DNA from 2 places in the Sutcliffiella sp. NPDC057660 genome. Region 2 is predicted to be linked to the other one. Evidence: a T-box and tRNA genes for the amino acid it is inferred to sense, from the RefSeq annotation. Region 2 holds a T-box; the other holds one or more tRNA genes.
The links. The T-box of region 2 lies ahead of leuS (leucine--tRNA ligase). A T-box ahead of a tRNA ligase gene usually reads a tRNA of that ligase, here a tRNA-Leu.
Positions count from the first base shown of each region.

Region 1: it has a tRNA-Leu gene. The T-box ahead of leuS (leucine--tRNA ligase) is inferred to sense a tRNA for this amino acid. The anticodon was not compared.

Region 1 covers NZ_JBHVHV010000004.1:263,849-278,211, reverse strand. Annotated here, with positions in the region: rRNA gene rrf (5S ribosomal RNA) at 185-301, shown strand; tRNA gene ACFVAD_RS06110 (tRNA-Asn) at 311-385, shown strand; tRNA gene ACFVAD_RS06105 (tRNA-Ser) at 392-483, shown strand; tRNA gene ACFVAD_RS06100 (tRNA-Glu) at 493-567, shown strand; tRNA gene ACFVAD_RS06095 (tRNA-Val) at 609-684, shown strand; tRNA gene ACFVAD_RS06090 (tRNA-Met) at 724-800, shown strand; tRNA gene ACFVAD_RS06085 (tRNA-Asp) at 805-880, shown strand; tRNA gene ACFVAD_RS06080 (tRNA-Phe) at 888-960, shown strand; tRNA gene ACFVAD_RS06075 (tRNA-Thr) at 1,005-1,080, shown strand; tRNA gene ACFVAD_RS06070 (tRNA-Tyr) at 1,088-1,171, shown strand; tRNA gene ACFVAD_RS06065 (tRNA-Trp) at 1,203-1,276, shown strand; tRNA gene ACFVAD_RS06060 (tRNA-His) at 1,294-1,369, shown strand; tRNA gene ACFVAD_RS06055 (tRNA-Gln) at 1,439-1,513, shown strand; tRNA gene ACFVAD_RS06050 (tRNA-Gly) at 1,518-1,592, shown strand; tRNA gene ACFVAD_RS06045 (tRNA-Cys) at 1,604-1,677, shown strand; tRNA gene ACFVAD_RS06040 (tRNA-Leu) at 1,710-1,798, shown strand; tRNA gene ACFVAD_RS06035 (tRNA-Leu) at 1,823-1,903, shown strand; tRNA gene ACFVAD_RS06030 (tRNA-Gly) at 1,938-2,011, shown strand; gene ACFVAD_RS06025 (B3/B4 domain-containing protein) at 2,130-2,828, opposite strand; gene queG (tRNA epoxyqueuosine(34) reductase QueG) at 2,945-4,090, shown strand; gene ACFVAD_RS06015 (amidase domain-containing protein) at 4,184-5,071, shown strand; gene trmL (tRNA (uridine(34)/cytosine(34)/5-carboxymethylaminomethyluridine(34)-2'-O)-methyltransferase TrmL) at 5,135-5,635, shown strand; gene ACFVAD_RS06005 (PrkA family serine protein kinase) at 6,041-7,936, shown strand; gene ACFVAD_RS06000 (hypothetical protein) at 7,993-8,136, shown strand; gene ACFVAD_RS05995 (hypothetical protein) at 8,298-8,459, shown strand; gene yhbH (sporulation protein YhbH) at 9,101-10,270, shown strand; gene ACFVAD_RS05985 (ATP-binding protein) at 10,395-11,642, shown strand; gene ACFVAD_RS05980 (autorepressor SdpR family transcription factor) at 11,790-12,068, shown strand; gene ACFVAD_RS05975 (SdpI family protein) at 12,065-12,664, shown strand; gene ACFVAD_RS05970 (glutathione ABC transporter substrate-binding protein) at 12,724-14,301, opposite strand.
Region 2 covers NZ_JBHVHV010000015.1:117,303-131,665, reverse strand. Annotated here, with positions in the region: gene ACFVAD_RS17925 (ABC transporter permease) at 1-815, shown strand, start outside; gene ACFVAD_RS17920 (DUF47 domain-containing protein) at 1,043-1,660, shown strand; gene ACFVAD_RS17915 (inorganic phosphate transporter) at 1,677-2,675, shown strand; gene ACFVAD_RS17910 (dihydroorotate dehydrogenase) at 2,754-4,529, opposite strand; gene ACFVAD_RS17905 (sigma-54 interaction domain-containing protein) at 4,681-6,051, shown strand; gene ACFVAD_RS17900 (GntP family permease) at 6,298-7,620, shown strand; gene ACFVAD_RS17895 (3-hydroxybutyrate dehydrogenase) at 7,643-8,419, shown strand; gene ACFVAD_RS17890 (hypothetical protein) at 8,566-8,763, shown strand; gene ACFVAD_RS17885 (hypothetical protein) at 8,808-8,936, shown strand; T-box leader at 9,039-9,282, shown strand; gene leuS (leucine--tRNA ligase) at 9,336-11,753, shown strand; gene ACFVAD_RS17875 (rhodanese-like domain-containing protein) at 11,862-12,167, shown strand; gene ACFVAD_RS17870 (nuclease-related domain-containing protein) at 12,634-13,569, shown strand; gene ACFVAD_RS17865 (hypothetical protein) at 13,623-14,258, shown strand.

The DNA of each region.
Region 1 (14,363 bases), on a different contig from region 2:
AGATAGGTTCGAGGTGGAAGCATGGCGACATGTGGAGCTGACGAATACTAATCGATCGAGGACTTAACCCAAAAACAATGAACGACACTTGTGAATCTTGGTAAGAAAAAACGTTATCTAGTTTTGAAGGAATATAGCAAAAAAACGCTTGATTTTCTTCAAAGATATATTATAATAATATTTGTCTGGTAATGATGGCGAAGAGGCCACACCCGTTCCCATACCGAACACGGAAGTTAAGCTCTTCAGCGCCGATGGTAGTTGGGGGTTGTCCCCCTGTGAGAGTAGGACGTTGCCAGGCTGATATTGATCCACCATAGCTCAGCGGTAGAGCATTCGGCTGTTAACCGAAGGGTCGTAGGTTCGAATCCTACTGGTGGAGCCATATTATGGAGAGCTGTCCGAGTGGCCGAAGGAGCACGATTGGAAATCGTGTAGACGGTCAACGCCGTCTCAAGGGTTCAAATCCCTTGCTCTCCGCCATTATTTGTTGGCCCGTTGGTCAAGCGGTTAAGACACCGCCCTTTCACGGCGGTAACACGGGTTCGAATCCCGTACGGGTCACCATAGTTTTTTCGCGCTAGCGAAAATAACTTTCCCCATACATAGGAGGATTAGCTCAGCTGGGAGAGCATCTGCCTTACAAGCAGAGGGTCGGCGGTTCGATCCCGTCATCCTCCACCATTAAGTTTTTATAGAATACTATAACTTAATTATTATTATCGCGGGGTGGAGCAGTCTGGTAGCTCGTCGGGCTCATAACCCGAAGGTCGCAGGTTCAAATCCTGTCCCCGCAACCAAAATGGTCCCGTGGTGTAGCGGTTAACATGCCTGCCTGTCACGCAGGAGATCGCCGGTTCGATCCCGGTCGGGACCGCCATTTATAAGGCTCGGTAGCTCAGTTGGTAGAGCAATGGACTGAAAATCCATGTGTCGGCGGTTCGATTCCGTCCCGAGCCACTTTGATTCTTTCACGTAGTGAAAATAATCATCCTTTCTCATTTGCCGGTGTAGCTCAGTTGGTAGAGCAACTGACTTGTAATCAGTAGGTCGTGGGTTCGACTCCTATCGCCGGCACCACATATATGGAGGGGTAGCGAAGTGGCTAAACGCGGCGGACTGTAAATCCGCTCCTTAGGGTTCGGCAGTTCGAATCTGCCCCCCTCCACCATTTTTTTAAAAAGAGTAACATATTCATCTATAGGGGCATAGTTTAACGGTAGAACAGAGGTCTCCAAAACCTCCGGTGTGGGTTCGATTCCTACTGCCCCTGCCAATTATATTCATATTGTGGCGGTTGTGGCGAAGTGGTTAACGCACCTGATTGTGGTTCAGGCATTCGTGGGTTCGATTCCCATCAGTCGCCCCATTATTTTTAAATGATTGATTTAGTCATATAGATCAATACAAATAGCATAAATATTAAAAGCAATATTATTGGGCTATAGCCAAGCGGTAAGGCATCGCACTTTGACTGCGACATGCGTTGGTTCGAATCCAGCTAGCCCAGCCATTTTGCGGAAGTAGTTCAGTGGTAGAACACCACCTTGCCAAGGTGGGGGTCGCGGGTTCGAATCCCGTCTTCCGCTCCAAAAAAAATTCAGGTGGCATAGCCAAGTGGTAAGGCCAAGGTCTGCAAAACCTTTATCACCGGTTCAAATCCGGTTGCCACCTCCACTATTCAAAAACGAAGGCTTATAACTATATAAGCCGGGGTGGCGGAACTGGCAGACGCACAGGACTTAAAATCCTGCGGTAGGTGACTACCGTACCGGTTCGATTCCGGTCCTCGGCACCATTTGAATAGTTGAGTTATTGTTATGCCGGTGTGGCGGAATTGGCAGACGCGCACGACTCAAAATCGTGTTCCTCTGGAGTGCCGGTTCGACCCCGGCCACCGGTACTTATTTTATAGACAAGTTATCCAACCTGTCTATGCGGGTGTAGTTTAATGGTAAAACCTCAGCCTTCCAAGCTGATGTCGTGGGTTCGATTCCCATCACCCGCTCCATACATAGTATATAACGCAGTGTCTCGTTTCTTGAAAACGATGCATTGCGTTTTTTAATTTGTTCATATATGGGTACGAATGAAAATGCCCCTTCTAGTTTAAAGAAGAGGCTCTCCATTTACATGGTTCTGTTTATGTGGGACAAGGAACCTGTCCCCACCATGACCACGCGTCCCGTGCCGCCATGGACCTGGGTGAACATTTTTAGAATGGCTTCCAGCATTTCTTGGCATTCTGTATTGTCCATGGAGGGTTTAAGGTATATGATATGTACTGCTGAGGTGGTGGCTTCTGTGATGGCTGTTCTTTTGCTGTCTACAAAGGGACTGCCGAAGGAGCTTGTGGCGTCTTTTGTATGTACCATGTTATGAAGGGTGACTTCACGGCCGTTCAGTCCTTCGTAGGTGTTATCTTCCTCTCCAATTGTGATGGAGATATCCCCGTTAATCTTAGTGGAATCATAGATGCCAAGAGGGATTTCATATTTCAGGGAAAAGAAATTATTCAGGTCTACAGCAGAGTTGAAAGGCTCCAGGAACTGTCCTTTTTTTATACGGCGATAAAGGGCTTCCACTGAAGGACGATATCTGGAAGGGTCTGTTCCGGTCTGTTTGAAAATAGATCGCCATTCCATTATTCCCGGAATGTCTTTCATCTCTTTATCCACTAGGTCTATGTTCAAGGATTCCTGGAATAATCGGATCCTTCCTTTCAGCATTTGAGGAGAGCTGCCAATTGTGATATCTTCATAGAATATGATACCGAATTTTGCATTGGGGATAAGTTCTTTGACTGTAGATTCCAGCGTTACTCTCATACTTTTCATCCCTTCCATTGTTTTCAATATGGTAAGTGTAACATATTTCGTTTAGGATATAGAAATGATGACTGATAGAAAGGCTTTAAGCCGTTTTTATAAAGGAGGTGTTTATTTTGAATATAGCCAACCAGAAGCTGAAAGACGAGATAATTGCTTTTAGCAAAGAGATTGGTATCGATAAAATCGGATTTGCAAGTGCAGGTGTCTTTACCGGATTGAAGGAGAGGCTTCGGGTTCAGCAGGAAAACGGGTTTCAGTCCGGCTTTGAGGAGTCGGATATTGAGAAGAGGACGAATCCTGAATTGCTGCTTCCAAGAGCTAAATCAATCATTGCCATCGCCTTGGCCTATCCGTCGAAGCTAAAGGATGCTCCACGGAGTACACGGGAGGATCGGAGAGGGATTTTCTGCCGTGCTTCCTGGGGAGTGGATTATCATCATTTATTAAGGGATAAGCTCCAGCAGCTGGAGGCATTCATAAGGGAGAAACATCCTGATGCATCTATGAAATCAATGGTTGATACAGGTGAGCTTAGTGACCGTGCTGTAGCGGAACGTGCAGGGATCGGCTGGAGCGGTAAGAATTGTGCAATCATTACTCCCGAGTTTGGGTCTTATGTGTACCTTGGGGAAATGATTACGACCATTGCCTTTGAGCCGGATCAGCCTTTGGAGGATAATTGCGGTACTTGCAATAAATGTGTGGAGGTTTGTCCGACAGGTGCGCTTGTTCAAGGTGGACAGCTCGATTCGAATAAATGCATTGCTTTTTTGACACAGACGAAAGGTTTTCTGGCAGAGGAGTATCGGTCAAAGCTCGGTAACCGACTTTATGGCTGTGATACATGTCAGACGGTATGTCCTGAAAACAAGGGGATGGACTTTCATTTGCATCCTGAAATGGAGCCTGATCCAGAAATTGTGAAGCCAAAGCTGAGGCCTCTTCTTACGATATCAAATAGGGAATTCAAGGATAGGTTTGGAAGGATATCCGGCTCGTGGAGAGGGAAGAAGCCAATCCAGCGTAATGCCATTTTAGCGCTGGCACATTATAAGGACAAGACGGCTGTTCCTGATCTATTGGAATTGATGAAGCATGATACTAGGCCTGTTATTCGCGGTACTGCTGCCTGGGCTGTCGGAAAGATAGGTGACTTATCTGCGTTGGAAGCATTAATAAAGTTAAAAGAGACAGAACAGGACGAGGTTGTACTATCTGAAATCGATAAAGGAATGGCGATGCTAAAAGGCGAGGGGTGAAACTCTCGTCTTTTTTGTATTCCAACTTTTTCTAATGTTTATCAATTCCCCATCATACTATGAATATAAGGATAATATGATGGAGGGTTGTACATGAGAGAGAAGCTTATGTTGCATGTTCAGGACAGGTTGGATCAGTATGTATATAAAAGCAGGCAAACAGGTAGATCATTTATTAATGAAGATACTATTTCAAGAAAGAAGGAGATGCATAGAAGGCGAGGAGCGGAAATCGTGAAATGTTCCGCAATGGGGAGAATCCTATCTATGAACAGGGATATGGACGAGGAGACAGCCATATATGAAGTGCATGTAAGGTACCTCATAAAACTAAATGAAGAGTTGTATATGGAGGAGGAATCCGATCACCGCTATGCAGTTTGTCACGGGGGGGATGTGGTCCAAGATATACCCTTGCATGAAGAGGGAGCGAATATGCATGAGGTCTCCCTTCCATCCGTGGAGGAGGAAGACTTGGATAGAAATGTGAGATTTACTTACAATAGGTTGGAAGCGGTGCGCTACGCGGAGCAATGGTGGAATACGTTTAATCCAAAGTACAAGAAATTTGATGTGGACTGTACAAATTACATTTCTCAGTGCTTGCATGAAGGCGGGGCTCCAATGGTTGGTTATCCGAAGAAAAGCGGTGCGTGGTGGATGAGGAACAAAGACTGGAGCTACACGTGGACTGTCGCAAATGCCCTCCGATGGTATCTCCCTGTTGCAAAATCAGGAATGAAGTCAAGGGAGGTTGCGCGTGCGGATCTACTCATGCCAGGGGATGTCATCTGTTATGATTTTGAAGGTGATGGTCGATTTGACCATAATACGATTGTGGTAGCCAAGGACCCGAATAATGAACCACTGGTAAATGCGCACACTTATAATAGTAGAATGCGGTATTGGAAGTATGAGGATTCCACAGCATATACACCGAATATCAAATACAAATTTTTTCATATCATCGACAGGAATTAAAGGTTGATTCTCATTCAATAAAAAGGTATTGTTGTATAGGAAATATTTGAGGTATAAATTGAGGTGACGATTGTGGGATTACATGTAGTACTATATCAACCAGAGATTCCGGCTAATACTGGAAATATCGCACGTACTTGTGCAGCAACGAACACTACTTTGCACCTGATCCGACCTTTAGGCTTTTCGACAGATGATAAAATGCTGAAAAGAGCTGGCCTGGATTATTGGGAATTTGTGAGCGTGTTATATTACGATTCTTTGGAAGAATTTTTTGAGAAACACAAGGAAGCTGAATTTTTCTATGTTACGAAGTTTGGAACAAAAACGCATAGCTCTTTTGATTACAGCAGTCTGGAAAAAGACTACTTTTTTGTTTTCGGGAGAGAGACGACCGGTTTGCCGAAGGACTTGATTCAGAGCAATTTAGAGCAGTGCCTGCGTTTACCGATGACGACCAATGTCCGTTCGTTGAACCTATCGAACACCGCAGCAATTTTAATATATGAAGCTTTGCGACAGCAGGGCTATCCGGATCTTTCCATCGAGTGTCCGGAAGTGTAAATAGAAAAGGCCTTCCATGTGGAGGCCTTTTTTGTATGTGCTGTAATTACTTTTTACGAGTACCTGGTTTTCCTTCAAAGCCAGCAGTGAAAATTGCTGTAAGGAAAGCAAGGCATACGGCAAGAATCAGGAATCCGCTTGTTCCCATCGTTAATTCCTCCTTATGTAAGGTAGTTTCAAGTAAGCATACTATCTATATTATATCCCAAAGGACAAGTAATGTGAATGGAATGTGTGGATAATTTATGACAGCCTTTTTTATGTCGGGGCTAAGCGAGCTGGTTCCGCTGTTCATTGTCTAGCTTCGCAGGCTCCGCTTTTCTTAGCATGTTTCACTCAGGATGGGCATAGAGTATATTAATCACGCAATCACGCTCTTGAAGATGTAATAAAGGGGAGGTCCTTATGGATATTTTAAGAAAAATTGAAAAGTATCGGGAAGAAGAACAGCGGCTGAAGTGGGAAGGAACCTTCGGAGAGTACTTGGAGATTATAAATAAGGAACCATGGGTAGCGCAATCCGCTCATTCAAGGGTTTACAATATGATCAAAGATGCTGGCGTGGAAGAGGTAAATGGCCAGCGGAAGTATAATTTCTTCAGCAGTGCTTTGTTCGGCTTGGAGGAAGCATTGGAGCGATTGGTGGAGGAGTACTTTCATCCAGCAGCAAAGCGGTTGGATGTCCGAAAAAGGATTCTTCTTCTGATGGGACCTGTCAGTGGGGGGAAATCGACGCTCGTCACCATTTTAAAAAGAGGGTTGGAGCAGTATTCCCATACAGAACGTGGAGCAATTTTTGCTATCAAGGGGTGCCCGATGCATGAGGATCCCCTTCATCTGATCCCGCACCATTTAAGGGATGACTTCTATCAGGAATATGGCATTCGAATTGAAGGTAATCTTTCGCCATTGAATATGATGAGGCTTGAAAAGGAATATGGAGGACGTATTGAGGATGTATTGGTGGAACGGATTTTCCTATCGGAGAATCAGCGTGTCGGAATTGGTACCTTCAGTCCATCCGATCCGAAGTCGCAGGATATTGCAGATCTGACTGGCAGTATCGACTTTTCAACCATTGCGGAGTTTGGTTCTGAATCCGATCCGCGTGCCTATCGTTTTGATGGGGAACTCAATAAGGCAAACCGTGGGATGATGGAATTCCAGGAGATGCTTAAGTGCGATGAGAAATTTCTATGGCACTTATTGTCCTTGACGCAGGAAGGGAATTTCAAGGCTGGGCGTTTTGCGCTCATCAGTGCGGATGAACTGATTGTGGCCCATACGAACGAAACGGAATATCGCTCGTTTATTGCTAATAAGAAGAATGAGGCTTTGCATTCGCGGATTATCGTAATGCCGGTTCCATATAACTTGAGGCTTACAGAAGAAGAAAGAATATATGAGAAGATGATTAATGAGAGCGATGTTGCGAACGTCCATATTGCTCCACATACGTTAAGAGTGGCAGCGATGTTTACGATTCTGACCCGCTTGAAGGAAGCCAAGCGTGGTGATATTGATCTGGTGAAGAAGATGCGCCTGTATGATGGAGAGTCGGTGGAGGGCTTCAACTCGGTCGATATTCAGGAGCTGAAAAAGGAGTATGGGGATGAAGGTATGAGCGGGATCGACCCTCGTTATGTTATCAACCGTATTTCGTCCACGATTATTCGAAAAGAGGTACCATCCATCAATGCGCTTGATGTGCTGCGTTCCCTAAAAGAAGGACTTGATCAGCATGCCTCGATTTCGAATGAGGATCGTGAGCGATTCCTGAACTTCATCTCTGTTGCCAGAAAAGAATATGATAATATTGCGAAAAAGGAAGTCCAGAAAGCGTTCGTGTATTCCTATGAGGAGTCCGCGAAGACATTGATGGATAACTACCTGGATAACGTGGAGGCGTATTGCAATAAAGCGAAACTGCGTGATCCGTTAACCGGGGAAGAAATGAGTGCTGACGAAAAGCTGATGCGTTCCATTGAGGAGCAGATCGGTATATCGGAAAATGCGAAGAAGGCATTCCGTGAAGAGATTCTGATTCGCATCTCCGCCTATGCGCGCAAAGGGAAGCGGTTTGACTACAACTCCCATGAGCGACTGAGAGAAGCGATCCAGAAGAAGCTGTTTGCTGATTTGAAGGATGTGGTGAAGATTACGACTTCTTCTAAAACCCCGGATGAGACGCAATTGAAGAAGATAAATGAGGTAGTGGCCCGATTGGTGGATGAGCACGGCTATAATTCCACCTCCGCCAATGACCTGCTGCGCTATGTGGGAAGCTTGCTGAACAGATAGTGGATGACGAGAGTAAAATAAACAGGCCTTCATCGTTTTGATGAAGGCCTTTTCGTATGAAGAAACCAGTAAAAAAGTCCATCATCCGGTTTATGAAGGCCATTTTGCATGAAGAATCCGGCAAAAAAGTCCATCATCAAGCTTATGATGGACATTTCACAAGAAGAAAGCCACTCAAAAGCTTTTCACAGTTTCAATGAAGAGCTTCATCCCCCTCATCCCTCCTCCAAAAGCTCATCATAATGATACCAAGTCCATACCCCCTCCTCCAACTCGCAAAATAGGTAGGAAGGCACAATAACAGGCTCATTGGTTTCATATCCACTCAGAATGGGAAAATTAAGAATAAGAGGTGATAACAATGAAAAAAGAAAAATCTAATGAAATAGAAAATACAATGGCGCCAAACGAAAAGGAAATGGAAAAGCTGGCTAAGGAAATGGAGCAGCTTAAGGAAAATAAAACGGACCAGGAACGGGATCCAAAGCAGCATGAAGATAATGAAAAAAATGAAAAAGAGTGAGGCTGGGACATAAGTGTTTTAGCCTAAATAAAACCCGAACTAATTTGATTGAAAAATTCAATTAGTTCGGGTCTTTTTTGAAGTATTTGTTCAGTTTCTAGGTTACACCAGCGGCTGATTGGAGTGCAAGACGGAGACTCCTTGAAAATGCGAGCATTTTCTGCGTGCGATGTATGGCTTACGAAGCCTTCCTTGTCCTGCAGGAGCAGTGGCCAATGTGAGACCCCGCAGGCGAAGCCGAGGAGGCTCACGAGTCACCGCGGAAAGCGAAGTCTTGCACGGAAATCAATAGCGGTATTTAGAGCCGGAACTTATATAGTTCGTCTTTTATTGGCATTTTTTAGTTTTGTCCCAGCCTTTTTATTTTTCTATATCAGTATAAAACGAGCTGCTTTATGCATAAATCTAGTAATACTAAGAAAGCATTGACGCTTGTCTAATTTTGACGTATTACGAGCCTAATTATCTAAATAATCTGTCAATTATTCCGTTTGCGTGCATAGGATAGAGTAACCAACCTTTCTTTTGATAGAAGGTTGGTCTCTTTAAAATTTCAACAAGATATTGTATGTGACTTATGACAAAAATGTTCCGGTAAGTGTAAAAATGTTTTTTTAACCAAATAAAAGGAGGGATATCGAATGACGATGTCAGATGAGACGAATTTTGTAGTATCCAAAGAGGATTGGTCCCTCCATCGAAAAGGCCACGACGACCAGAAGCGCCATCAGGAAAAGGTCCAGGAGGCTATCAAGAATAATTTGCCAGATCTTATTACAGAAGAGAACATTGTAATGTCAAATGGCAAAGAGGTCGTAAAGATTCCAATCAGGTCTTTAGATGAGTACAGAATTCGTTATAATTATGACAAAAACAAGCACGTTGGCCAAGGCGATGGAGAAAGTCAGGTAGGCGATGTGGTTGCCAGGGACGGGTCGGGTCAGCAGAAGGGTCCAGGAAAAGGGCAGGGAGCAGGAGATCAGGCTGGTGAGGACTATTATGAGGCGGAAGTATCGATGATGGATTTAGAGGCCGCATTATTCAACCAGTTGGAGCTTCCGAATCTGCAGCAGAAGGAACGAGATGAAAATATCATAGAACACTATGAATTCAATGATATAAGACGCACCGGATTAATGGGGAATATCGATAAGAAGCGTACCATGATGTCGGCATATAAACGGAATGCCATGAAAGGAACTGCCAGCTTTCATCCCATCTTTCAGGAGGACCTGAAATTCAAGACATGGAATGAAGTGGTGAAACCGGAATCCAAGGCAGTGGTGCTAATGATGATGGATACGAGCGGGTCCATGGGCATGTGGGAGAAGTACATGGCCAGAAGCTTCTTCTTCTGGATGACACGCTTTCTGCGCACGAAGTACGAAACAGTGGAAATTGAATTTATCGCCCATCATACGGAAGCGAAGGTCGTAAGTGAAGAGGACTTTTTCTCCAAGGGTGAGAGCGGTGGTACGATCTGCTCGTCGGCGTATCGAAAAGCTTTGGAACTGATTGATACGAAATACAATCCAACTCGATTTAATATTTATCCGTTCCATTTTTCAGATGGGGATAACCTGACCTCTGATAATCAACGCTGTGTGAAGCTGGTAGGGGAGCTGATGAAGGTATCCAATATGTTCGGCTATGGAGAGGTAAATCAGTATAATAGGCACTCCACTCTCATGTCAGCCTATAAAAATGTCAACGATGAAAAATTCCGTCACTACATTCTGAAGCAGAAGCCGGATGTATTTCATGCGATGAAGGAGTTTTTTAAGAAAGAACAGGAAATGAAATATGCATAACGAAAAACCAGCCTATTGAGCTGGTTTTTCTTTTGCCTGTCAGAAGGAGAAAATGATGCGAAAGGCGAAGTATTAGAAGTAATACATAAATTAACGTCGAGTCTAGGCCTGTAGGAGCGTTGGTATGTTTGAAAATATCGGGCACGTTTTATATCATGTCTTAATCATATTATTTCCTATTCTTTTTTATCATCAATTTTTAAGCAAAGGCATAACGGATTTTACGAAAAGAATCAATTATGAATTTCTTATGGTATTGCTGATTATGCTCATTTTTACGATGTCCTTCCCGATTGAAGTGACCAATGGAGATACCTATGACCAGAAAATCATTCCAATCATCCTTGCATTTATGTATGGGGGTTGGATCCTTGGAATTACCTTGTTGCTTGCGATGCTGGGATATTTGTTTATTTTGGATGAACCTGGCTTTCTGATCATGGTGGTGAACTATGCTATCGTGGCGGTGCTGTTATCCATCTTTTCTATGTGGTTTCAGGGGTTGGAAAAAAAGATTAAGATTCTGGTTGTCAGCATTCTATTCTTCTTCATTACACTGACAAGGACCGTACGTCTAATCCTGATAAATGAACATGACGAGATATTCGTCACCTTTCTTGTGTCCTTTGTTACATGGGTGACATTGGTAACTGTGATGCTAATCATTGAAAATTTGAATATGCAGATGAATTTACAGCGTGAACTGCAGCGATCTGAAAAGCTGAAGGTCGTTAGTGAGCTTGCAGCCTCTGTAGCACATGAAGTGAGAAATCCGATGACCTCCACACGCGGATTCCTGCAGCTGATGAGCAAGGATGGAAATTTAAATGATGCACAGAAAAAATATATTGAAATATCGATAGGAGAGCTCGATCGGGCACAGGCCATCATTCAGGATTATCTTTCACTTGCTAAACCCAATAAACAGGAATTCAGTAGAATGAATCTCACAAAGGAAATTGAAAATGTGGTGCAGCTGATGTCCACTTATACGAATATCCAGAGCATTACCTTCCAGCATTCGATTGAAGGGGAATTATACATTAAAGCAAATAAGGATGAAGTGAAACAGGTTCTGATAAACATCATCAAGAACGGAATAGAGGCCATTGGCGAAGGGGGTACCATATCTGTCCATGCTTTCCGCGAAAAGGAAAATGCGGTTATCGAAATAGCGGATGACGGAATTGGAATGACCTCTGCCCAACTGAGCAGAATCGGGACTCCTTTCTATTCGACCAAAGATATGGGAACAGGTATAGGATTGACCATTTCCTTTCAAATTGTTCAACTGCTGAAAGGAAGGATCGATGCTTCGAGTGAGTATGGCAAAGGAACGGCTTTTAGGATAAGAATACCGCTAGCTGAGTGATATATATATCAAAATAGTGAATTTAAAGGAATTCTCTCTTTGGGAATTCCTTTTTCGGGAAAAGAATTGCATTATAATCCCAAAACAGTTATCATGTAATTAAATAAGTAATTACTTAAATGCTTAAAAGGAGGTTCGCCATTGTCAATTAATGAATTATTTAAAGCGCTATCTGATGAAAACCGCAGAAAGATATTGGATCTGCTTCGTGACAGGGATCTGACTGTGGGGGAGATTGCGGATCATTTCGAAATGAGCAAGCCGGGTATTTCACAGCATTTGTCCGTATTGAAAAATGCGAATCTCGTTTTTGCCGAGAAAAAAGGGCAGTATGTTTATTATTCTTTAAATTCGAGTGTGTTTCAGGATGTCATGAAGTGGATTATTCAATTTAATCAAAACAAGGGGGAAGGAAAAACACTATGATGAAAAAAAGTCTGATCACATTGCTTATACTTGTTGCTTTTGGAGCAAGCATCTTTTTTTTAGGTTCGGATATGGAGGTAGTGGAAGAAAAGTACGGAAAGGAGGAGGTAATCGTTTGGGTGCTTCCCTTGACTCTTATTCTTCTGAATAGCAATTTGCTATTGATTTCCAGGCAAAAGGCATTGCAAAACTACTATACAAGATATAAAAACGGTCTTGAAAGCATATTCCTTTCCTTTACATTTATGTTTTTCCTGTTTCATATCGCGCTTCTTTATACAGTTTCAGGCAACAGCTTCAACCTGCTGATGATGGTGCCGCTTATTGTTGGTTTTTCCCTTATTGCTACTGCCAATACTCTTCCAAGATTCAAGCTTCCAGAACAATCATCCCATCATGTGAAAGGCCCTTCCATGAATCATGCATGGAATAAAATTATTAGACCTGCTTCCTATCCTATGGTTATCGGTGGACTGTTGATGGTTGCAAGCATACTATTGCCAGAAGCCATGACATTGCCAGCCTTTTTCATTTTACTGTCACTTACTCTGATTAGTATCCTCTTTGTATCTTATAAAAACCTCCAGTCGGCATAGAATGGAACAAACAAAAGATCCTCCACTTCCAAGAAGCGGAGGATCTCTTTATGAAACGATTATTTTAGTCTTACATCTTTGAAGAATGGAGTACCACTGAAGTTTACGAATAAACCAGAAGCGACACCATTAGTTCCGTAGATGAAGTCCGGATGTTGCAAGTAAACCATTGGAGCTTCTTCTACCAGGATTTCAGAGATTTCTTTGTATGCTTCGTCACGCTTAGCTTGGTCAGTTTCAGAACGTCCAAGGTCAAGTAGTTCGTCAACTCTTTCGTTTTTGTAGAAAGAACGGTTACCAGGCGCTCCGAAAGCGGATGAATGGAACAATGCATATAGACCGTAGTCCGCATCAGCTGTTACAGTAGTCCATCCAAGGATGAATAGCTCATGCTCACCAGCAGCAGTCTTCTCAAGGAATGCACCCCACTCGATAGTTTCGATGTTTACAGTGATTCCGATATCAGCTAATTGATCTTGTACAAGAAGGGCAATATCAGAACGCTCTTTGTTACCTTCGTTTACGAATAGAGTAGTTTCAAAGCCGTCAGCGAATCCAGCTTCTTCCATCAATTTCTTCGCAGCTTCTACGTCATACTCCAGTGGTTTAAGGTCTTGGAAGTTTCCTACAACTGTAGGAGCAAGTGGTCCTACAGCAGGTACACCTTGGCCATCCAGGATTCCGTCAACAACGTCGGATTTGTTGATCGCCATGGAGATTGCTTGACGCACTTTCAGGTTGTCGTAAGGAGCCTTGTTCATGTTGAATCCTAAGTAGTCCATACGAGTACTTTTTTCGGAAGTGATTGTTACATCAGCCATTCCTTTAGCACGCTCTACATCAGATGCACCAACTTGTGCTACATGAGCATCACCAGTTTCAAGCATTGCCATACGAGTAGCTTGCTCTGGTACTACTACGAATTTCAATGTATCAACAGCTGCCTTCTTTTCTCCCCAGTAGTCAGCGTTCTTTTCAAAAATCATTTCAGATCCAGTAGACCAGGAAACGAATTTGAAAGGTCCAGTTCCAACTGGATTTTCGGAAACTGTTTTACCGCCGCTGTTTTCTTCTTCAATTGCAGAAGGAGCGATGATAGAACCAGCATTATGCGCTAAGTGAGCTGGTAGCGGCGCAAATGGTTTTTCTGTTTTGAATTGAACAGTGTAATCATCCACTACTACTACTTCTTTGATCATGTTCAATACTACAGCACGTGGAGATGCGAATTCAGGATCGATGATGCGTTCGATTGTCATTTTAACAGCATCTGCATTGAAATCAGTGCCATCATGGAATTTAACGCCTTCTTTTAATTTGAATTCCCAAGTAGTGTCATCCACCGCTTCGAAAGATTCAGCAAGTGCAGGTACTACGCTTCCGTCAGCAGCATATTCCGTTAAACGGTCAAATAGCTGAGTTGTTGCATTTGTAGTCGCAGTGTCGTTCATTCCGTGAGGATCAAGTGTCGGCGCATCTTGAGAGATTACGAATACTAGCTCTCCGCCTTCTTTACCGGCATCTTCACCGGTAGTATCCCCATCTGTTTTGTTGCTGCTGTTTCCACCGCTACATGCTGATAGGACCAGCATCAGTGAAAGAAGAAGCATCAAGAATACATTCTTTTTTGACTTCATTTTCTGTTTACCCCCCTGAATTATGTTTGTTACAAAGCAAATCCGTGAAATACATGGATTAG
Region 2 (14,363 bases):
GGGATGTCGGAGCGGGTTTGATTCGCCCGAGACGGGGCAGAGCTGAAGCATCTTCCTTGTTAAATGGTCCACTTAGTCTGGCATTTCGATTACAGCGTATGAACCTATTGATTTGGGGCTTTGCGATGCTTCTTTTTGGAATGTCCTACGGGGCATTTATCGGGGAAGCGGAAGAAATGTTCGGGTCCATCGGGGATTCCCTGGACGGCATGCTGCCTGAAATGGATGGAGGAGTTCTTGCAGACAGCTTTGCAGCAATGTTTATGACAGTAGCTGCAATGATCGGAACGATTCCTGCATTACAAAGCATCCTGAAGCTTCGAAGCGAAGAGAATGCAGGTCGCATTGATCCACTGCTCTCCAATGCGGTTTCCCGTACTAGACTGCTTTGGAGCTACTTGGTTGTCGCCCTTTTAAGCAGCCTGTATCTTACATTGATGGCAGGAGTAGGGATGGGCATAACCGGAAGTCAGAGTATGGAGGATTCCAGCTATTTGGGTACTCTTACCCTAGCCGGCCTTTCATTTACGCCTGCACTTTGGGTAACGATCGGTCTGGCTGTCGCCATCTATGGGTATTTCCCTAGGAAAACAAGCTTCAGCTGGTCGCTGGTGGGTTTTGCATTTTTTGTTGTCTATCTAGGAGGAGTTCTTCAACTGCCGGAATGGGTAATGAACCTATCTCCATTTACACATGTCCCAAGAATTCCAGCAGAGGATTTCGAATGGCTTCCATTACTGGGCTTGACTGCTACAGCTGCAGCCCTTATCCTGGCAGGATGGTATGGCTATCGCAGACGTGACATTACCAATTAATATGATGGAGCTGACCCCTTAAACGGGAGTCAGCTCTATTTTGGTTACATAGGTTCTACGAATAGAGTCAATATTAAAGGAGAGTATCTACATAACATAATCTGTTTTAATTTAGCAACATTTCTTTTGTTAAGATTTTGTAAAGTTTTGTCGAAATAGCTATCTGTTTTGAATATATTAGTTTAATATTATTTTGTTATTTAGGTAGATAAAATGGAGGAATTAACATGGTTTTTAAGAAAAAGGACAAATTTTCAGTTCATTTAAGCAATATATCTGCAAATCTTAAAGAGAGCACTTTCTTTTTCGCTGATTATAAACTGACAAATGCAAGCGATCTAAAGGTGTTTTCCGAAAAAATGAAAGAGTTTGAAACAAAAGGGGATAAAATGGTCCATGAAGTGATCAAGGACTTGAATAACTCTTTTATTACGCCGATCGAGCGTGAAGATATCCTGGCATTAACTATGAGTATGGACGATGTTCTTGATGGATTGGAGCACACGGCTGCTATGTTTGAAATGTACTCCATTACCGATGCGGATGAGTTTATGCTTAAATTTGTGGATGCTATCCGTCATTCTTCTGTGGAAATAGAAAAAGCGGTGGACCTGTTATCCTCTAAGAAGCTGCTTCAAATGAGGGAGCATGCCATCAAGATCAAAGATTACGAATCCAAATGTGACGGAATTCTTCGTCAATCCATCAAGCATTTATTTGCTACAGAAAAGGACCCGATCCGAATCATTAAATATAAAGAAATCTATGAAGAGCTTGAGGAAATCGCTGACTCTTGCCAAAATGTTGCCAATACTTTTGAAACTATCATCATGAAGAACGCTTAAGGAGTAGTGCATTTATATGGATACAATTCTAATCTTAACTGTTCTGATAGTTATTGGGGCTTTGGCATTCGATTTCATTAATGGATTTCATGATACAGCGAATGCGATTGCAACTTCCGTATCAACGAAAGCATTGAAGCCAAGGCATGCCATCATTCTTGCTGCGGTGATGAACTTTGTGGGTGCGATGGCATTTACAGGTGTTGCGAAGACCATTACAAAGGATATTGTTGATCCTTTTACCCTGGAAAATGGCTCTGTTGTCATTCTTGCAGCATTACTTGCAGCCATCAGCTGGAATTTGATCACTTGGTATTATGGAATACCGAGCAGCTCATCCCACGCGCTTATCGGTTCCATTGCAGGTGCAGCTATTGCGGCAGCAGGATTTTCAGCTCTGAATTATAGTGGTTTCCTAAAAATCATTCAGGCGCTGTTAGTTTCACCCGTTCTTGCATTTGTAGTAGGCTTTATTGTATACAGTATCTTTAAAGTAGTATTCAGGAATAATAATTTGACAAAAACCAATAGGAATTTCAGGCTCTTTCAAATTGCGACTGCTGCTCTGCAATCCTTCACACATGGAACGAATGATGCACAAAAAGCAATGGGTATCATTACAATGGCCCTTATCGTCAATAATTATCAAACCTCGGATGATATTCAGACATGGGTTCAGTTTTCCTGTGCGCTTGCGATGGGTCTAGGAACCTCTGTTGGTGGTTGGAAAATCATTAAAACGGTCGGTGGGAAGATCATGAAAATACGTCCGGTCAACGGAGTGGCAGCAGACCTTACTGGTGCAGCGGTTATTTTCGGGGCGACATTCATTCACCTGCCTGTCAGTACGACCCATGTTATTGCTTCTTCCATCCTGGGTGTTGGTTCTGCCCATCGTGTAAAGGGAGTTAAATGGGGGACAGCGCAAAGGATGTTGATCACCTGGGTGATTACACTTCCGATTTCAGCGACTTTAGCCGGTATTTTCTATCTGATTCTTAATACTTTCTTTTAAAAGATAAACGAATAGGCACTGTCATGCATGTCTGACAATGGAGGAGTTCTCCTATCAGCACGCATGACAGTGCCTTTTTCATTCACCCTTTTTATGTAGAAACTCGTACGATAATACCAAGCCGACACAAAACAGTCCCATAGCCACATATGCTGGAAGAAGATGTGTAAACGTTGTATAGCCGATCAGAAAATGTATCGCGATACCGGTTATGAATGCGGGAAGGCCTCCAATCAAAAAGGTCCACCAAACCCATTTGTTCCCCTGCTGAAAACCCCACAAGGAAAGCATCAACACGAGAAGTCCGACGCTCAATAAAGCACTTCCGAAACCTGCCCGGTCATGTGCCAATACCGAGATAAGGTTCTGATTGAACTCGTCGAGCATGTTCGGCGGCATGCAGATATACTGAATATCCGTAGGTACAAAAACGGAGGTTATGCCAATATAGGAAATCACGATCCCGCCAAGTACAAAGGAAAATCCGAGCAGGACAAGAGCGAGCTGTCCATAGATTCCCTTTTTCCAGACAGAGTCATTTTTCAGATTTGAGGAAGCTGGTGTACCTATTATTCCTCTCGTTTTGAAAAATCCGTATAAGTACACAGGCAAGAGGATAAGCCAAAACAGCAGGTGCAGCCAATCGAAATAACCATAGCCAATAAAGGAAAAGATGCCGAGAAAACCGATGATGGCCGCTACATCAATGGCTTGTTTGGCCCAAAGTAGACCCTGTCTGACTCCGTATTTAGCCAGCTGCATATAAACGATCCCGCCAGAAATCATAGTTCCTGCCAATGTCAGCCGGTCATGTGCCATAAACAGCATGATGCGTTCATTAAAGAGCCATATCTCTTCTTTTTTCATGCCGAGGAAATGCTCATCATATGGCAGAACAATAGAGGTCACCCCAAATAGAAAGGCGAGCATGCCGCCAATCAGGATGAAAAAGCCGAACAGCCAATATGCGAACCATCCGTTGTATGCTGGTTCTGGTTGTTGCAGCCTCACTAACAGCGATTCGTTGATCCGTTTAGTAAGGCCAGGACCGGAAAATACATAGCCGTCTGAGAGTAGTACCAGGTCCGCACCTGCATTCAGCAGTTCGTGGGCATGCTCGGGCTCCGAAATTCCACCTGACGTAACAATGGTTTTTTCATAACCTGTTTGTCTAAGGCTTTGCACCGCTTCTGAAAGCTCAAAGTCTTCTGATTTCTCTTCCAGTACTACGCCATCGAAGGAACCGGGATTTATCTTTGACAGATCAGTCATGCAAGACGTCGCAATCCAAATCGGCTTATTGGTGTGAAGACCCAGCGTCGTCTGCATATTTTCCACAATGTAGCCATCAGCATAGGGATCAAGTTCTGCCGCCATCCTCTCAACCTCTTGCCTGCTGCCGGAGAGACGAAGGAAAATCGGCTGTTTTTTGGTCAGTTTCCGAAGCTGGTGGATTGTTTTCTCTAAGCCGATGGATGGTAGTACTTCAGGAAAATCTATGCGCTTTGCTTTATTATCTTTTATCGGTTGCTGCCCGTTTTCCCGAGGTTCCAATGTAACAGGACCAATCTCTAGAAAACCGAATCCCAAATTCGAAAAAGCCCTGGTACCGGAGAGCAAAGGATCGATCTTCCCGGACAAACCTACAGGGTTCTTGAAATCTATGTGGTGAATTTCCTTATGTAATAGCGGAGAGCATTCTTCACGTCCCAGAAAATTGATGATATGTGATCCCAGCCCGAATGGAAGGGAAGCGATGGTGTTCATTCCACGATGAATGAACTCCCTTGCCGCTAGTGGCGGCAAAATGGAAAGGACAGGTTTAAAAATGCCATGATAGGACCAGTCTGGCATGGGGCATTCCTCCCTGATGAAGTTTGTTATGTTACGTTCATTTTAACATTTTGCAATACTTCAAAACTGATTTTCTCCAAAAATATTCCTTTTAAAACGTGTCAGAATTTTATGATATATTAGTAGAGTGGACATGCAGGAGGGATTTTTGATGGGAGTAAAGGATAGTTTACTGACAGATGAAATGATGGATACGATTATTGCCAATGCCTTTGAGTGGATTGTGGTGGTCGACCATCGTGGGGAAATCATCTATTTGAACGACAGCTATAGCGCTTTTTTGGACGTGGATAGCAAGACTGTCATTGGCAAGCATGTTACAGAGGTAATTGAAAATACCCGCATGCACCATGTCGTCCAAACAGGCAAAGAGGAGCTGGCGGACTTACAATATATTAGGGGCAATTACATGATTGCCAATAGAGTGCCAATATTCAATAGCAACAAAGAAGTGATTGGTGCATATGGAACGGTAATATTCCGTGATACAAGCGAATGGGATAAAATGAACAGCCATGTAAAAAGCATGCTGGGAAGAATTCGAAATTATTTGCAGGAGTACGAACAGCAAACAGGAGTCAAATATACTTTAGAGGACATTATCGGAAAGTCCAAGCTCATACAGACGTTGAAGGAGAAGGTAAAGCATATCGCATCCAGTGATGTGTCCGTTCTGATACGTGGTGAGAGCGGTACAGGCAAAGAGCTTTTTGCACATAGTATTCACCAGCTGAGTAACAGGAGCTCCATGCCTTTTATTAAAATAAACTGCGCCGCTATACCTGAGCATCTTCTGGAATCGGAGCTTTTCGGGTATGAGGAAGGGGCTTTTACAGGTGCGAAAAAGGGAGGGAAGAAGGGGAAATTCCTTCTGGCTGATGGCGGCACCCTATTCCTTGATGAAATAGGGGATATGTCGCTCCCTATGCAGATAAAGCTGCTTCGGGCGCTGCAAGAGGGGGAAGTGGAACCGATAGGTGCACAAAAACCGGTACAAGTGAATGTCCGGGTGATTGCAGCCACCAATCGTCCTTTGGAAAAGATGATGGAGGAAAAGCGGTTCCGTGATGATCTCTATTATCGAATTCACGTCATTCCGTTCCACATTCCATCTTTAAGGGAAAGAACCGAGGATATCCCGATGCTTGTGGAGCATTTCATCCAGAAAATATGTAAAAGGACCGGCAGGAGAATTACATCTGTGACTCCGGATGCACTATCAGTTTTATCTCGTTACCGCTGGCCGGGCAATATCAGGGAATTGGAGAATGTCATTCAAGCTGCAGTTCATCTCTCCACAGGAGATAAATTGACACTTGAAGCGCTACCTGATTATCTAACGGCATCATACTCCATTCCGATCGGTTCCAAATCACTGAAGGAAACATTGGAAGACGCCGAAAAGCAAGCGATCATACAAACATTGGAGAATGTGCATGACGATAAGCTGGAGGCTGCGAAACTGCTTGGAATAAGCAAATCGAGTTTATATGAAAAAATCAAGAAATATCACATAGGCTAAGCGAGTCCAGAATTCCGGAAAATAGTCCAGAAATCTGGACTCTCTTGTTATCAAGGTGGACGAAGGTTGCTTGATTATTAGTCCGAACTTTCGGAAAATATGCAAGTTCGGAAAATTGAAACATTTGCGGTTGATGGATTCAACGAGTTGGCACGATTTTTGCATATAGGAAAGAGGAAGACAAAATTAACAGGAAAATGCTTCGAATTTATGAAAGCGTTTACCGTAAAACAAGGGGGAAAGAAAATGCTCAGCATGATTGGTCTTATCGGAGGTTTGGCACTTTTAATTTTTTTAACGATGAGAGGGATGAACCTGCTTGTAGTAGGTCCGCTGTCAGCATTATTTGTTGCAGTATTAAGTGGAATGCCGTTGTTTCCACAATTGGTTGAAGAAGGGGAAGTTAACTTTGTAAGCAGCTATATGGGCGGTTTTTCTTCCTTCGTCACTGCCTGGTATCTAATGTTCCTGCTTGGGGCCATTTTCGGGAAAGTGATGGAGGATAGTGGAGCAGCAGACTCTGTTTCCAAGTTTATTGTAGATAAGCTTGGGATGAAATATGCCGTACTTGCCATTGTGGCAGCATGTGCCATTTTAACCTATGGAGGAGTCAGCTTATTCGTAGTTGCTTTCTCTGTATATCCAATGGCAATCAGCTTGTTCAAACAGGCTGATTTACCACGTCGTTTCATTCCGGCGGCACTTGCATTCGGTTCCGTCACATTTACGATGACTTCTGCCGGTTCCCCGGAGATCCAGAACTGGATTCCGATTGATTATCTTAACACAAGTCCTTATGCCGGTTGGGAAGTCAGTTTAATTGTTGCTGTATTCATGATGATCTTTGGTTACTGGTGGTTAAAGCGCATGATCACAAATGCGGTAAATCGTGGCGAAACGTTCACAGCAAGAGCATCCGATCCGGTGATGGATGAAAACAGAAAACTTCCAAACCCGTTTGTCAGTATGATTCCGTTATTGGTGGTACTTGGAATCAGCTTCTATTTCCATGATGACCTAAAACAATCTGCCTTGATCATTGCTTTATTGGGTGGGATCATAGCCACTTACATTGTTGGTAGAGCCTATTTCAAATCCTTCTGGAACGCAATTTCCGAAGGTACGATGGGAGCCTTGATCGCCATCGGTAATACGGCCGCTGTAGTAGGATTTGGTGGAGTTGCAAAAGCAGTGCCTGCATTTGGCGAGGTTGTATCCGCGATGACGAGCATCCCGGGAAGCCCACTTATCGGAGCTGCGATCGCAGTCAGCGTCATTGCCGGTATGACAGGATCCGCTTCCGGCGGGCAGGTAATCGCACTTCCGTTGATTGCGCCGCACTATATTGATATGGGTGTAAATCCTGAAGCCCTTCACCGTACGGTTGCCATATCTTCCGGTGCGCTGGATTCCCTTCCGCATAACGGTTATGTTGTAACAACCGTCCGTGCCATTTGTGGAGAGACCCATCAGGCGGCTTATGGACCTGTCGCTGCCGTTACGGTAATTGTTCCATTGATTGGTGTAGCGATTGCGATCGCATTGTTCTCACTTGGACTTGGTATCTAAAAACATTGAGGAGTGAGCAGAATTGGTAAAGGATAAAGTTGTCCTCATCACAGGAGCAGCCCAGGGAATTGGATATGAAATAGGAAAACAATTCACAGAAGCTGGCGCTAAAGTGGTGTTGACGGATTTAAATAATGAAACGGTGAAAGCTGCAAGCTCTGCCTTAAACAAGCAAGGGTTGACGACATTAGGAATCAAATGTGATGTGACATCTGAAAATGATATAAAAGATGCAATCGATACTGCGATCAGGGAGTTCGGGCGTATGGATGTATTGATCAACAACGCGGGCCTTCAGTATGTCTCCATGATCGAAGACTTCCCGACGGAAAAGTTTGAGCTTTTGATGAAAGTGATGCTGGTTGCTCCATTCGTCGCAACCAAGCATGTCTTTCCGATTATGAAAGAACAGAAATCCGGCCGTATTATCAATATGGCTTCCATCAACGGCTTGGTCGGCTTTGCGGGAAAAGCCGCCTACAACAGTGCCAAGCATGGGGTAATAGGATTGACAAAGGTCACCGCTCTCGAGGGAGCTGCCCATGGCATCACGGTCAATGCACTCTGTCCAGGATATGTGGATACGCCATTGGTACGAAATCAGCTCAAAGACTTGGCGGAGACCAGGGGAGTTCCATTGGAGAATGTATTGGAAGAGGTCATCTATCCCCTTGTCCCGCAGAGAAGATTGCTTCAAGTAAAGGAAATTGCAGACTATGCGATGTTTTTATCCAGTGATTCAGCTGCTGGAATCACTGGTCAGGCTGCGGTTATTGACGGAGGGTATACCGTGCAATAAATGAAAACGCCAGGTGCTGCATGGCATCTGGCGTTTTTTGTCGAAAATTAATCAAATAAAATTGATTAACTTCATTGCATATATTTTCCTCTCCGCATATAATCAAAGTAGATAATCAAAATAAATTGATTTAAGGGGAGATTAAAATGCATACCAATTTTTATACATTGGCAAATATGAACAGCCAAAAAATCAACAGCCTAAGGGAAGAACAAATGCTTCATATGATGGCAAAAGCTTCAAGGGGTGAAAGAAAGAAAATCGGTAATCCATTCAAAATGAGTTCCTTGAAGCTGACAAAAAGCTGGAATGACCAACAGGAACCTTGCTGCGTTTGTGAATAAAAAACGCTTTATTAATCAAAAAAAATTGATATTAAGAGGAGTAGATGATGATGTTTTTAATGTTCAAGAAAAAGAAGGATGACTGTTGCAAAGTGGAGATCGTGGAAGTCCAGGAAGAAAAATGCTGCGAGAGCAACCAAAAGGACTCAGACAACAAAAAAGAGTGCTGCTAACTACTGCTGAGAATAATTAGTTTGAAAAAAGTTCATAATGATTAATGAAAATACCCCTTGAAGTTTTCCAATAAATTCTTTACAATACAGATTAACAACAAAACTTATACGTTGAAAAGGATCAGTAGTGAACGAAACGAGCACAAGAGAGTTGACGGGTGGTGAGAGTCAACAAACGAGCGTTCATGAACTCGCCTTGGAGTAGCAGATGTGAAACCCTTCCTATGAAGGCAGTAATATTTTGCCGTATCATCCGCGTTAAGGATTCGAGTGATTATCATATTTGTGATAATAATCTGGGTGGTACCGCGGTAGGTTATGTATATTCAAACCTCTCGTCCCTTTTATAGGGATGAGGGGTTTTTTGTATTTATTTTTATTTTTTAGGAGGAAATGAAGATGTCGTTTCAACATCAGGATATCGAGAAAAAGTGGCAGCATTATTGGGAAGAAAACAAAACATTTAAAACACATGAGGAAAAAGGAAAAGAGAAGTTTTATGCACTTGATATGTTCCCTTTCCCTTCAGGTGCTGGTTTGCATGTTGGGCATCCGGAAGGCTATACAGCAACAGATATTCTTTCCAGAATGAAAAGAATGCAAGGTCACAATGTTTTACACCCTATGGGGTGGGATGCGTTTGGATTACCGGCTGAGCAATATGCGTTGGATACTGGTAACGATCCTGCTGAATTCACGGAAAAAAACATCAACACGTTCCGCAGACAAATAAAGGAATTGGGATTCTCATATGATTGGGATAGAGAAGTAAGCACAACAGATCCCGACTACTACAAATGGACACAATGGATTTTCTTAAAACTTTATGAAAAAGGCTTAGCTTATGTTGATGAAGTTCCGGTTAACTGGTGTCCTGCTTTAGGTACCGTTCTATCGAATGAAGAGGTAATCGATGGGAAAAGTGAGCGCGGTGGCCATCCTGTAGAACGCAGACCGATGAAGCAGTGGATGCTGAAAATCACTGCCTACGCAGACAGACTTATCGATGACTTGGATGAATTGGATTGGCCGGAAAGCTTGAAGGAAATGCAGCGAAACTGGATTGGCCGTTCAGAAGGTGCCAATGTCCATTTCAACATTGATGGAACAGAAGAATCCTTCACTGTTTTTACAACTAGACCGGATACACTTTTTGGTGCAACTTATACAGTATTAGCTCCTGAGCATCCATTAGTGAAAAAGATTACAACCGAGGATCAGCGCGATGCTGTCGAAGCATACATTACAAAAATCCAAAGCAAGAGTGATTTGGAGCGTACCGAGCTTTCCAAAGAAAAAACAGGGGAATTCACTGGGGCATATGCAGTAAATCCTGCCAATGGTGAAAAGCTTCCAATCTGGATCGCGGATTATGTATTGATGAGCTATGGAACAGGTGCCATCATGGCCGTTCCTGCACACGATGAGCGTGACTATGAATTTGCTTCAAAGTTTGAGATTCCGATTGTGGAAGTTGTAGCAGGTGGGGATGTAACCAAAGAAGCCTACACGGGTGACGGAGAACATGTAAACTCTGATTTTCTGAATGGGCTTGGCAAAGAAGAAGCCATTACAAATATGATTCAATGGTTAGAGACAAACGAAAAAGGGGCAAAGAAAATTTCTTTCCGTCTTCGTGATTGGCTATTCAGCCGCCAACGCTACTGGGGTGAACCTATTCCAATCATTCATTGGGAAGATGGAACGATGTCTGCCATCGAGGAAAAAGAATTGCCACTTCTTTTACCTAAAACAAAAAACATCCGTCCTTCCGGCACCGGTGAATCTCCACTTGCTGCAATCGAGGATTGGGTCAATGTGGTCGATCCTGTTACAGGCAAAAAAGGTCGTCGCGAAACGAATACGATGCCAAACTGGGCTGGAAGCTGCTGGTACTACCTGCGCTACATCGATCCAAATAACAGCGAACAACTGGCTGATCCTGAAAAATTAAAAGAATGGTTGCCAGTGGACATCTATATCGGTGGAGCGGAGCATGCTGTACTACACTTGCTTTACGCCCGATTCTGGCACAAATTCCTTTACGATATCGGAGTAGTTTCAACTAAAGAGCCATTCCAAAAGCTATTTAACCAAGGGATGATCTTAGGTAGCAATAACGAGAAAATGAGTAAATCAAAAGGGAATGTAGTGAACCCGGATGATATCGTGGAAAGCCATGGTGCAGACACATTACGCCTATACGAAATGTTCATGGGACCTTTGGAAGCTTCCATCGCCTGGAGCACAAACGGATTGGACGGCTCCCGCAGATTCCTAGACCGTGTATGGAGATTGTTTGTCGAAGAGAATGGCAAGCTAAGCTCCAAAGTCGTGGAATTGACGGAAGAGGATACGTTGGAGAAAACGTACCATGCAATGGTGAAAAAAGTAACCGAGGACTATGAAGGACTTCGATTCAACACGGCCATCTCGCAAATGATGGTATTCATCAATGATGCCTACAAAGCGGATGTTATTCCTAAAGAGTATGTGGAAGGATTCGTTAAGCTATTGTCCCCAGTTTGTCCGCATATTGCCGAGGAACTTTGGGAGAAGCTTGGCAACGAAGGAACCATCACGTACGAAGCTTGGCCGGTGTATGATGAAGCGAAGCTAGTCGAGGATGAAGTGGAAATCGTTGTTCAGGTAAACGGTAAGCTGAAAGCGAAACTTTATGTCCCGGCAGATGCAACTCGTGAAAAAATGGAAGAGATCGCACTTGCTGATGAAACAGTAAAAGAATCCATCGAAGGAAAAACGGTTCGTAAGGTCATCGCTGTTCCCGGTAAATTGGTGAATATCGTAGCGAACTGATTTCTCTTGATATATGAAAGCAAGGCTGCCGGAGATTTGGTAGTCTTGTTTTATTTTTGTTAGAATGAATGTATCTTTACACACTACATAGAATCGAGGTTTTACGAAATGGAAGAGATTAAAACCATTACAACAGATGAACTGAAAAAGAAATTGGATGCAGGGGAAGAACTGCTTCTTGTTGATGTCCGTGAAGATGAAGAAATTGAAACAGGTAAAATAAAGCAAGCGAAGCACATACGCATGGGGGATATTCCGGCAAGTCTGGATCAGCTTGATAAGGAAAAAGAATACATCGTCATTTGCCGCTCAGGCCGCCGCAGCGAAAATGTCTGCCACTACCTTCAGGATCAGGGATATAAGGTCCGAAACATGGAAGGCGGCATGCTGGAGTGGGAAGGCGACGTGGAATAATTTTGTATTGAGGAGTGGGACTGGCTTATGCTGGTCCTTTTTAATTGTGGCGAGATTGGATGATTGTGAATAGGTGCAATCAGGATTTGTTAGAATGAATTAGGAATCTGTTAGAATGTTACGAAGAATTGTTAGAATGATTTGTTAATTTGTTAGTATGATTATTAATTTTGTTAGAATCACATCAGATTAATGATTTCTTAACCTCATATAAACCCAAAAATTATCCTAAATGCTTCACAAACTGCAATTTTGATATGTAAACGGAAGAAATGATCTATAAAAGTAAACTAAACCAACATTTTTTCGATCCAATCATCTTAAAAATGAAAAACTTGAAAACCATCTCCGAACTTCTCTTGAAGGAAAACAAATGTGGGGTAACGAAAGTATCGGTTAATCCCAAGAAGAGAGAAGTGATTTTTTGATATAAAAACATAGAAACATATCTTATCAGTTAAGAGTGTTGAAGGCACTTACAAGAAGAGCTCGTAAAGACCACTGGAGATATCAGGATATTGTAAGGGAACACGGTATTAAACAGGCTGGTTACAAGGGGGAGCAATCCCTGGACTATTATATGGACTTTCTGCCTAAAACAAATCCTCCATTTTCTATCTTCCAGGATCTCAGGCTGCCGCATACTAAAGAATCATTTTTCCAAATGGACAACACCCTCCTCCATCCCAACTTCATGCTTATTCTGGAGGTGAAGAACTATAAAGGTACACTATCCTTTGATCCAAAATTTCAACAGGTAATACAAGAGGTCGAAAATAACCCATTACTTTCACTCCCTGATCCCATCTTACAAGTGAAAATGCAGGAAATGAAACTGATTCAATGGATGAAGTCAAAAAATCTACCCCTGCTACCTATAGAACGGTTGATTGTAATGGTAAACCCTAAAGCTGTCATTAAGGTCGATTCCCTGCATGGCTTAGTTGAGAGGCATGTAATAAAAGCTCCAGCACTTCACGATAGAATTCAAAACTACCTGAAAAAATACCCCGATCAAATCTTAAGTAAGAAAGATTATAAGAGAATATCCTCACTTTTTATCAAAGAAGATACCCCATCTGAAACTAGTCCGATAATTCAATTCGGAATTATTCCCAGCGATATTATACCTGGAGTATTTTGTCAAAGGTGCATTACTACATCCCCCATGACATGGCACCATGGAAAATGGCTTTGTAAGCATTGCTCTTTCGTGTCAGCAACTGCACATCTACCTGCATTGGAGGATTATGCATTGCTCATTAGTCCAACAATCAATAATAAAGAGCTTAGGAGATATCTATTACTTGATAAACCTCATACTGCCAGAAGAATTATCCAAAGTTCAGGGGCAGATTATATAAACTCCACTCAAGGTACATTCTATACAATAAAAATCTAGTTCCTTGAAACCAACAACCCCTGCAAATCGTAGATATAGAAGGGGGGGATCACATGGAATTCATTCAACAGCATTCATTCTACTTGTTTTTAATCTTCATTGGTTTGCTTCTTATCTATGAAAGTGTATCAAAATTCAGATCAAAAGGTGTTTCTTCCATCTCAAGCAGTGACCGATACCGGCGCATCCTGTATGGTGCCATGTTTTCTCTTATATTGTTGATTGCATTCATTCAAATGGAATTGCAAAAGGGAGTCTTTGTGGCGGTCGCCGGCCCCTTGCTGATTAGTCTGTTAACATTGGTGAAGGAGCGGAAGAACACGGAAATGCATGTATGGAGCTATGAGCCATACACATTTTTTGCGATTTTGGAACAGCACCTGGACAGTAATGGCTACGAATATATTAGAGAAGTGAAGGGGAACGAAGATTACTTAAGCAGCAATTACATAACCTACTATTATTTGGATGATAGTGATGAGGAAATCAAAATCAATTGGAAGGATCTTGATAAAAGTGATATACAGGTATTCTTCTTGAAATTCAGGAATCATCAATTCGTCAAGGAATTGATGGGAAAATTGAAAGAGCAACGACCACCCATCACTTATTTTCAAGTCAGCAAGTATTCTATCGGGTTTGCGGCCGTCTTCATTTATTTGGGAATGATGAAAGTGCTAGGGTACTAAAGGAAGGCGCCTCTCTTCGGGGGTGTTTTTTTTTGAATTTCCTCTTCGGCTGTGGTATAAATACGTCTATTTTCTCCTATACATAAAAGTAAAAGGAGGTGTACT